2 linked regions of the Sphingosinicella sp. BN140058 genome follow. Each later gene encodes a partner of the first gene's protein in a complex. Links are inferred from orthologs where the notes say so. Each region holds a gene or a part of one and is shown in the gene's direction. Other genes may lie near its edges.

Region 1 (4,912 bases):
CTCGGCTGATCGGCTTGCGGGGGCAGTTTGCGCCCCAACTTGAAGATCCAGAACGCAACGACCAGGCCGATCAGCAGGCCGAGGCCGAGGGCAATGAGATTGGAATTGGCGACGAACAGCATCGGTCGATCCTTCAGTCGAGGAAGCTCTGGCGTTTGCGCCTGCCGAAGATGAGGGCGCCGAGACCCAGGCCGGCAAGATATGCGAGCGCGACGACGATCATCGTCTCGGCGAGCAGGGGAAGCCCGTTGCCGCTCTTCTCGTCGTCCCAGCGCGCCCGCGCCATCCCGGGAACGTTGCGGACGTAATCGACGACGCCCCACTGGCTGCCGAGGCCCTCGCGCTGGAGATCGTTGGCGGTGCCGCTGACGATTGCGGTTCGGCTCAGCGGGTCGCGGACCATGCGCACCGAAACGCCGGGCAATTCCGCCTCGCCCGCCGCGCTGCGCGCACTCTGTTCGAGGCCGTCGATCAGGGCTTCGCCCTGCCCCCCCGGTCCATGCCAGAGCCACGCCATCACCAGGGCGGCCAGCAGCCCGATGAGGGTCTTCACATGTGCCTTCATGTCGCCTCCTCTTCCCCCAACCTAGTCTATGGCAGAAAGCTCCGCTGTCCAGCGCTTGCCTCAGCCGGGGCTCTTGCCTTCGAGCCGCTCGATTTCGCGCCAGCCGATGTCGCCGCGATAGAAGCCGGTGTCGAAGTCGATCTGCGCCGCCGCCGCATAAGCCGCTGCGCGCGCCGCAGCGACTTCACGGCCGACGGCGGTGACGTTCAGCACTCGGCCGCCATTGGCGACGAGCCGGCCGTCCTGGAGCGCAGTGCCCGCATGGAAGATCTTGGCGCCCGATGCTTCCGCGACCTCGAGCCCAGTGATCGCCCCGCCTTTTTCCGGCACGCCGGGATAACCGTTCGCCGCCATGACCAGCGTCAACGCCGCCTCCTTGCGCAGCCGCGGCGCTTCGCTTTCGGCAAGGCGACCCCGGGCGACGGCGTCGAGAAGTTCGAGCAGGTCGCTGTCCAGGCGCATCATCAGCACCTGGCATTCCGGGTCACCGAAGCGCGCATTATATTCGATCAGCTTGGGCCCGCTCTCGGTCAGCATCAGTCCGGCGAAGAGGACACCCGAATAGGGGCTGCCCCGCTCCGCCAGGGCGGCGACGGTCGGCCGGACGATCTCGTCGAGCACCCGTGCTTCCAGGTCGGGGGTGAGGATCGAGGCGGGGCTGTACGCCCCCATGCCGCCGGTGTTGGGGCCGGTGTCGCCATCGCCGACGCGCTTGTGATCCTGGGCCGAGCCGAGCGCGACCACGGCCTTGCCGTCGGTCAGCACGAAGAAGCTGACCTCTTCGCCGGTCATATATTCCTCGATCACGACCGACGCCCCGGCGCCGCCGAAGCCGCCCTCGAACATGGCATCGAGCGCGCCGAGGGCCTCGCGTTCGGTTTCGGCGATGATCACGCCCTTGCCGGCGGCAAGGCCGTCGGCCTTGATCACGACCGGCAGTGAGAATTCGGGAAGCGCCGCCTCGGCGGCAAGGCGATCGGATGCGCGCACATAGCGCGCGGTCGGGATGCCGTGCCGGGCGCAGAGATCCTTGGTGAATCCCTTGGACCCTTCGAGCTGGGCGGGGACTTTGTTCGGCCCGAAGACCGCATAGCCCATCGTCCGCAAATTGTCGGCGAGGCCGTCGACGAGCGGCGCCTCCGGTCCGATCACGATCAGCTCGATGGCTTCCCTGCGACAGAAGTCGACGACGGCGCGATGATCCGCGGCATCGAGGTCGACCAGACGTGCATGGTCCGCTATGCCGGGATTACCGGGCGCGGCGAACAACTTGCCGAGCCGCGGCGATTGCGCGAGCTTCCAGGCGAGCGCATGCTCGCGGCCGCCCGAGCCAAGCAGCAGGACATTCATGGACGATTTTCCTCCAAGCGGCCCCGGATTTCCAGGTGAGGGGGCGCTCCTAGCAACAGAGGCGCCGGGCGACAACGCACCCGCCATGACAGTGTCGGATCTGTCGATGCGGCTCAAGCGCACGGTCGAGGATGCGTTCGGCTTCGTGCGCGTCCGTGGAGAGATCAGTGGTTGGAAGCGCGCCGCTTCGGGCCACTGCTATCTCTGCCTCAAGGATGAAAAGGCGGTGATCGACGGTGTCCTTTGGAAAGTGAGCGCGGCCTCGCTGCCGTTCCGCCCGGAAGATGGCGCCGAGGTGATCGCCACCGGCAAGCTCACCACCTATCCGGGACGCTCGCGTTACCAGATCGTCATCGATCGGATGGAATTGGCGGGGCAGGGCGCCTTGATGGCACTGCTCGACAGGCGCCGCCGGGCGCTTGCCGCCGAAGGCCTGTTCGATGCGGCCCGAAAGCAGCGCCTGCCGTTCGCGCCGCGGGTAATCGGCGTCGTCACCTCCCCGACGGGTGCCGTCATCCGTGACATCCTCCACCGCCTGGAGGACCGCTGCCCGACCCACGTCATCGTCTGGCCGGTTCAGGTTCAGGGCGAAACCGCGGCCGGACAGGTCGCGACGGCGATCCGCGGGTTCGACGCGCTTCGGCCGGGTGGACCCGTGCCACGGCCGGATCTCGTCATCGTCGCCCGCGGCGGTGGTTCGATCGAGGATCTCTGGGCCTTCAACGAGGAAGAGGTGGTCCGCGCCGTCGCCGGCTGCGGCATTCCGATCATTTCCGCGGTCGGCCACGAAACCGATACGTCGCTTTGCGATTTCGCCGCCGATGTTCGTGCGCCGACGCCCACCGCCGCGGCAGAGATGGCGGTGCCAGTGCGGGCGGAACTGATCGCGCAGCTGCGCGAGGTCGGTCAGCGCATGGGGCGGTGCGCGATGCGCGCCGCCGAGCGCTCGGCGGAGAAACTGGAAGTGTGCCTGCGCCACTTCCCGGCCCGCGATCAGTTGCTCGCGCCGCAGCAGCAGCGGCTCGACGAACTGAGCGAGCGGCTGCCGCGTGCGCTCGGCACCCGGCTTGGCCATGCCCGCGGCGATCTCGGCCGCGCTGCCGGTGCGCTCCGGCCGAGCCTGCTCGACGCGACTGTCCGCCGCTCGCGCGAGCGGCTCGACGGGCTTTGGAGAGTCGCTCAGCTGGCGCATCCCAACCGCCCGCTGGAACGCGGCTATGCGCGGATCGAGGATCGCAATGGAACCACCCTGATCTCGGCCGCTGCTGCCGCTGACGCCCGCCGGCTCCGTTTGATCTTCGCCGATGGCGTCGTCGATGCTTTTGTCGGAGACTCCGCTCCCGTGGAAGTCCCGGCTGCGCCGGAGCGGCCGAGGCGTGAACCGCGCCGCGTCACCAAGGGTTCGGACCAGCCGACCTTGCTATGACGCAACAGGCGACTTGAGCGCCCTGGTTGCTGCTCCTAAATCTTCGCGCGGAAGGATTTGCGCATGCTGATGTCGAACAAGGGCCGCCCTGCGCGGATACATTATATGGCGGGCACCTTCCGGGTTCTGAGCCCGGGCGACCACGTCGTCTGCGCCGTGACGAAGCAGACGATCCCGCTCGAGGCGCTGCGCTACTGGAGCGTCGCTCGTCAGGAAGCCTATTCGTCTGCCGAGATCGCGACGGAAGCCGCCGGGCGGGGGTGACAGCTTCCGCTCCCCGTATCGTCGTTCCTGATCGGATGTGGGGCAGGAACCGGCATCAGTTCACGCGCATTCCGCGAACCGAACGTTGTCCGCTCACGCGAAGGAAGTAGCTGCCCATCGAGGCGCGCTTGATCTCGATCTTCTGCCCGGCTTTCACGGTTAGGGCTGGCGAAGCCTCGGTGGTTTGCCACACGGCGCCATCCTCCAGGCGGATCCGATATTTGTCATAGCCCAGGGCCGTTGCCGAGGCGATGACCGCATCGATTTTCTGAGCCTCCTCTCCGTCATCACCGCGGAAAAGACGTATCTTCGGAACACTGAAGCCGAAGAGGGAACGCCGCGTGCGCTGAGCCTCCTCCTGGTCCATGACGATAACGTCGCCCTTGCTGACGGCTTCGCCAAAGCGGGCACTGGCCTGGTCATAGCAGGCCAATCGGGCTGCGTTGTCGACCACCGCGCGGCAGGCAGTAAGCGCCGCCAGCGGGTCGCTGAGGCTCCGATCCTTGGCATATGCACTGCTCGCGGCCAGGAGCGCCAGTCCGACTGGCAGCAGATACAGCGGCTTAGTCATCGAAATCGCTCCACTCGAAGCAGCCGGTGAAAAGTTCACCGCGCGAATAGTTGCAATAGGCAACGAACATGAGCGCGTCCTCTCAAGCAAACCTCGTGTGACGGTCACCATGTCACTGTGTCTGAAATGTTACATGGCCGTCAAGAATTGGCCGTTAACGGACGGTCAGCTTGCGCCTGCGTTCTGCGGAACACTAAGGTGCTGACCATCGAGGGCAATAGGAAATGCGCCCAAGGCGCCTGCAATCGAAATCATTCAAGGGGACGACAATGACGAATCTGAAGTTCAGGGACGTGCTGCTCGCATCGACCGTGATCGCCGGGATGAGCATCTCCGCGCCAGCCTTTGCGCAAGAGCAGACTGGGGACACCGCCAGCGAAACCGGCCTCGAGACGCAAGCGAGCGCTGCCCCCGTCGAAGAGAATTCGGAAGGCGAGATCGTCGTTACCGGTACGCTGATCCGCAATCCGAACCTCGTCGCATCGTCGCCGGTTGCGGTCGTTGGCCAGGAAGAAATCCAGCTTCGTCAGAGCAACAATGCCGAAGAGATCCTTCGTGACCTGCCGGGAGCGGTGCCGAGCATCGGCTCCGCGGTCAATAACGGCAACGGCGGCGCGGCGTTCGCGGATCTTCGTGGTCTCGGCAACTTCCGGAACCTTGTTCTCCTCGATGGTGCGCGCATCACCCCGTCCAGCACGGTTGGCCGCGTCGATCTCAACAACATTCCGCTCGCTCT
Region 2 (3,771 bases), 1.5 Mb from region 1 along the record:
TCGACACCGGCGGGATCAACCCGCGCGCGACCGCGCTGCTGTGGCGGGCCGGCGAAACGTCGCTGGTCGACGACGTCCGCTTCCTCGGCGGGCACGGCACCAACGCCGCCGACGGCAGCCGCATCGATCCGTACAACGCCAATCACACCGCCGATCCCGATCCGCGCAAGCGCTGGGACGGGCAATATAGCAGCTTGTGGGTGACCGACGGCGGCGGCGGCACCTTCAACAATCTGTGGACGCCCAACACCTTCGCCCAATCGGGCATGTTCGTGTCGAACACCAGCACGCCCGGCTTCGTCTACGAGATGTCGGCCGAGCACCATGCCCGCGCCGAGATCGTGCTCGACGGCGTTCGCAATTGGGAATTCCTGGCGCCGCAGACCGAGGAAGAAGCGGGGGAGAGCCGCAACGCGGTGTCGCTGGAAGTGCGCAATTCGCGCGACATCCTGTTCGCCAATTATCACGGCTACCGAGTCACACGATCGCTGCAGCCGGCACCGGCCGCGGTGCGGCTCTACAATTCGACCGACATCCGCTTCCGCAATGTCCACGTCAATGCGGAGAGCGGCTTCGCCACCTGTGACGCAAATGGCTGCGGCACCTATTTGCGGGCGAGCAAATATCCGTACGAGAATGCGATCCAGGACATGACCAGCGGCCTGGAGGTGCGCGAGCGCGAATTCGCGCGTCTCGACGTCGCCGCGGCGCCGCCGCCGCCTGCGACACCTAGCCTGGTGCCGGTGCGCAAGCTCGGTGGCGGCTTCGCCTCCCTCGGCGGCGGCGCGGTGGACGGCGCGGGCAAGCTCTATTTCATCGATCGCCCGTTCCAGCGCATCCACGGCTGGTCGGAGGATCAAGGGCTGTCGATCGTCGCCGACGCCCCTCTCGATCCGGTTAATCTCGCCGTCGACCGTTCCGGCGATCTGCTGGTCCTGTCTTCCGACGGGCCGGAGGCGAGCGTCTACAGCATCGATCCCGACAGGCCGGATAAGGTGACGGTAATCGCGCCGACGCCGGTCTCGCCCAAGGCCGAGCGGCAGATCGCGCTGCCCGCCAGCTTCTGGAACAATGGCGAGTTCCGCGATCAATATGATCCGGCCCGCGATCGCTTCACCACCCTCGCCGAGATGTTCGCCCGCGATGCGGCGACGCCCAAGCCCCGCGAATATGTGTCGCCCGACGGCAGCGTCGCTCTGCCCGCGTTCCGAGTCTGGCAGCAGGGGCCGAGCAATTTCCTCGGCTGGCGCTTCTCGGACACGCTCGACACCTATGGCTTCGTCGGCGGCAAGGTGGGCGACCGCGTGTTCGTCAGCAACAGCTCGGAGGATCGCACCTATAGTGCCCTGCTCGGCGCCGGGGGCGCGCTGACCGATCTCAAGCCCTTCGCCAGCCGGGGCGGCGAGAGCGTCGCCACCGGCGCGAACGGGCGGGTCTATGTCGCCAACGGCCAGATCTTCGTCTTCACTGCCGACGGCCGCGAGGCGGGCCGGATCGACGTGCCCGAACGGCCGCTGCAACTGCTGTTCGGTGGCGCTGGCGGACGCACATTGTTCATCCTCACACACCACGGTTTGTACGCGGCAGAACCATGAGCGGAGGGCTGGCGGCGACGGCGATCAGGTGAAGCTGGTCACCGCCCAGGCATAAGCGCGGATCCGCCAGCCTTGCTCCTCACGCGCCATTAGGAACGACCAGCCGCCATGCTCGGTGAACGGCATGCCGTCGCGCAGGCCGGTCCAGGCTGTCGGCAGGGTGAAGAAGGCCTGGTCCTCCGTCTCGCCATAATCCTGCGCCGGACCGAAGGCATGGCGGAGCTGCTCCAGTTTGCCGACATGTTCGGCCATCAACTCGCGCCAGCGGCTTACGCCCGCGCGTCCTCGAAACAGATGCGGCGGGAAGTTTTCGAGGATGGTCACGTCGTCGCTGTCGGAAAACACGCTCCACAGCATCGCTTCATTTCGGGTCTCGAGGAAACGCGCGAGCGCTTCGGGCGCCGCCATCATCGCCGGATCCGGATCGTGCGCCATCTTCACTCCGTCTTCTGTGCGCCGAGAAGGCCGAGACCGGATGCTCCGGCGAAGGACCGCGCGCGTCAAGCGGCGCCGGGTTGACCGGAGGAAATGCCGCCGCCAATGCTCTGCGCCATGTCCGACCAGAATGACGCCATTTCCGAACTCTCCTTCGAAGCCGCGCTGAAGCGGCTCGAGGAGATCGTACGCCGCCTGGAGAGCGGCGACGCCTCGCTCGACGAGTCGATCCAGCTTTATGGCGAGGGCGATCGGCTCCGGCAGCAATGCGAGGCACGGCTGCAGGCGGCGCAGGCCCGGATCGAGAAGATCCAGATCGGCCGCGACGGTCAGCCGGCGGGCACCGCGCCGTTCGATCCGGCCTGAGACTCCCGCCATGGCCGACAGCCTCCTCGCGCCGGCATTCGACCGGATCCGGTCGGAGATCGACACCCTGTTCGATGCTCTGCTGGCGGTGCCGCCCGATCCGCGTGCGCGCTTGTTCGAGGCGATGCGCTATGCGGCAATGGGCGCTGGCAAGAGGCTGCGGCCCCTGCTCGTCACCGCATCGGCAGGCCTGTTCCATGTCGACCGGCAGCGGGCGCTGCGGGTCGGCGCCGCGGTCGAGGCGATCCACGTCTACTCGCTGATCCACGACGATCTGCCGTGCATGGACGACGACGACATCCGCCGCGGCAAGCCGACCCTGCACAAGGCCTATGACGAGGCGACCGCGGTGCTCGCCGGCGACAGCCTGCATGCGCTCGCTTTCGAGATCCTGGGCGACGAGGCGACCCACGAAGACCCGTTTGTCCGCTCCGAGCTGATCGGCGAACTCGCCCGTGCCGCGGGGCCGTCGGGCATGGCCGGCGGGCAGATGATGGACATGGTCGCCGCCGAGAGCGCGCTCGATCTCAGCGCCGTCACCCGTCTCCAACAGCTGAAGACCGGCGCGTTGATCGGCTTCTGTCTCGAAGCAGGGGCGATCATGGGCCGGGTGCCGCCGGAAGGCCGCACCAAGCTGCGCGGCTATGCCCGCGATGTCGGGCTCGCCTTCCAGATCGCCGACGATCTGCTCGACGAGGAAGGCGAGGAGGAGAAGATCGGCAAGAAGGTCGGCAAGGATCGCGACCAGGGCAAGGAAACGTTCGTCACCCTGCTCGGACGCGACCGCGCCCGTCAGCAGGCGAAGCTGCTGGTCTCGCAAGGGATCGAATATCTGGCGAGCTACGGCGCCGAGGCGGACCTGCTGCGGGCGATCGCCCGCTTCGCGGTCGAACGCGATCACTGACGCCGGCCTTCGACAAATCGCGCAGATCCGGCTAGATCACCGCGGTGCAGCGGGAGGAACCATGAGAATAGGCGTCTATCCGGGCACGTTCGATCCGATCACGCTCGGCCATATCGATATCATCCGCCGCGGCGCGAAACTCGTCGATCGCCTGGTCATCGGAGTGACCACCAATCCGTCCAAGTCGCCGATGTTCACGGTGGAGGAGCGGATCGCGATGGTGCGGCGCGAGCTTGCCGACATGGATGGCGCCATCTCGGTGGTCTCGTTCGACTCCCTGCTGATGGATTTCGCCGAGCGGCAGGGCGCCTCGATGATCGTTCGCGGCCTGCGCGCCGTCGCCGACTTCGAGTATGAGTATCAGATGGCGGGTATGAACCAGCAGCTGAACGCGGACATCGAGACCGTGTTTCTGATGGCGGACGTGTCGCTGCAGCCGATCGCGTCACGGCTGGTTAAGGAGATCGCGCT

The links. The genes of interacting proteins can lie anywhere in the genome.
Region 2: the proteins of xseA (region 1) and ETR14_RS04780 are in contact, whole or in part, in a cryo-EM structure (PDB 8TXR), measured with the Escherichia coli proteins. The link is inferred for Sphingosinicella sp. BN140058 from one-to-one orthologs.

The regions. Positions count from the first base shown.
Region 1 is NZ_CP035501.1:2,583,534-2,588,445, forward strand. What follows is about bases 1,128-4,127. They hold xseA (exodeoxyribonuclease VII large subunit), read left to right. Parts: upstream 1,128-1,913; coding sequence 1,914-3,341; downstream 3,342-4,127. Other genes in these bases: purD (phosphoribosylamine--glycine ligase), read right to left, coding at 1,128-1,915; ETR14_RS11720 (DUF2093 domain-containing protein), read left to right, coding at 3,405-3,605; ETR14_RS11725 (hypothetical protein), read right to left, coding at 3,661-4,127. Also shown: ETR14_RS28330 (hypothetical protein), read right to left, coding at 1-122; ETR14_RS11705 (hypothetical protein), read right to left, coding at 134-565; more of purD, read right to left, coding at 626-1,127; more of ETR14_RS11725, read right to left, coding at 4,128-4,176; ETR14_RS11730 (TonB-dependent receptor domain-containing protein), read left to right, coding at 4,446-4,912. UniProt on the Escherichia coli protein: Bidirectionally degrades single-stranded DNA into large acid-insoluble oligonucleotides, which are then degraded further into small acid-soluble oligonucleotides.
Region 2 is NZ_CP035501.1:1,064,521-1,068,291, reverse strand. Bases 957-3,771 are described here. They hold ETR14_RS04780 (exodeoxyribonuclease VII small subunit), read left to right. Parts: upstream 957-2,147; coding sequence 2,148-2,396; downstream 2,397-3,771. Other genes in these bases: coaD (pantetheine-phosphate adenylyltransferase), read left to right, coding at 3,362-3,771; ETR14_RS04775 (polyprenyl synthetase family protein), read left to right, coding at 2,407-3,300; ETR14_RS04785 (hypothetical protein), read right to left, coding at 1,620-2,030; ETR14_RS04790 (glycosyl hydrolase family 28-related protein), read left to right, coding at 957-1,595. In the rest of the region: more of ETR14_RS04790, read left to right, coding at 1-956. UniProt on the Escherichia coli protein: Bidirectionally degrades single-stranded DNA into large acid-insoluble oligonucleotides, which are then degraded further into small acid-soluble oligonucleotides.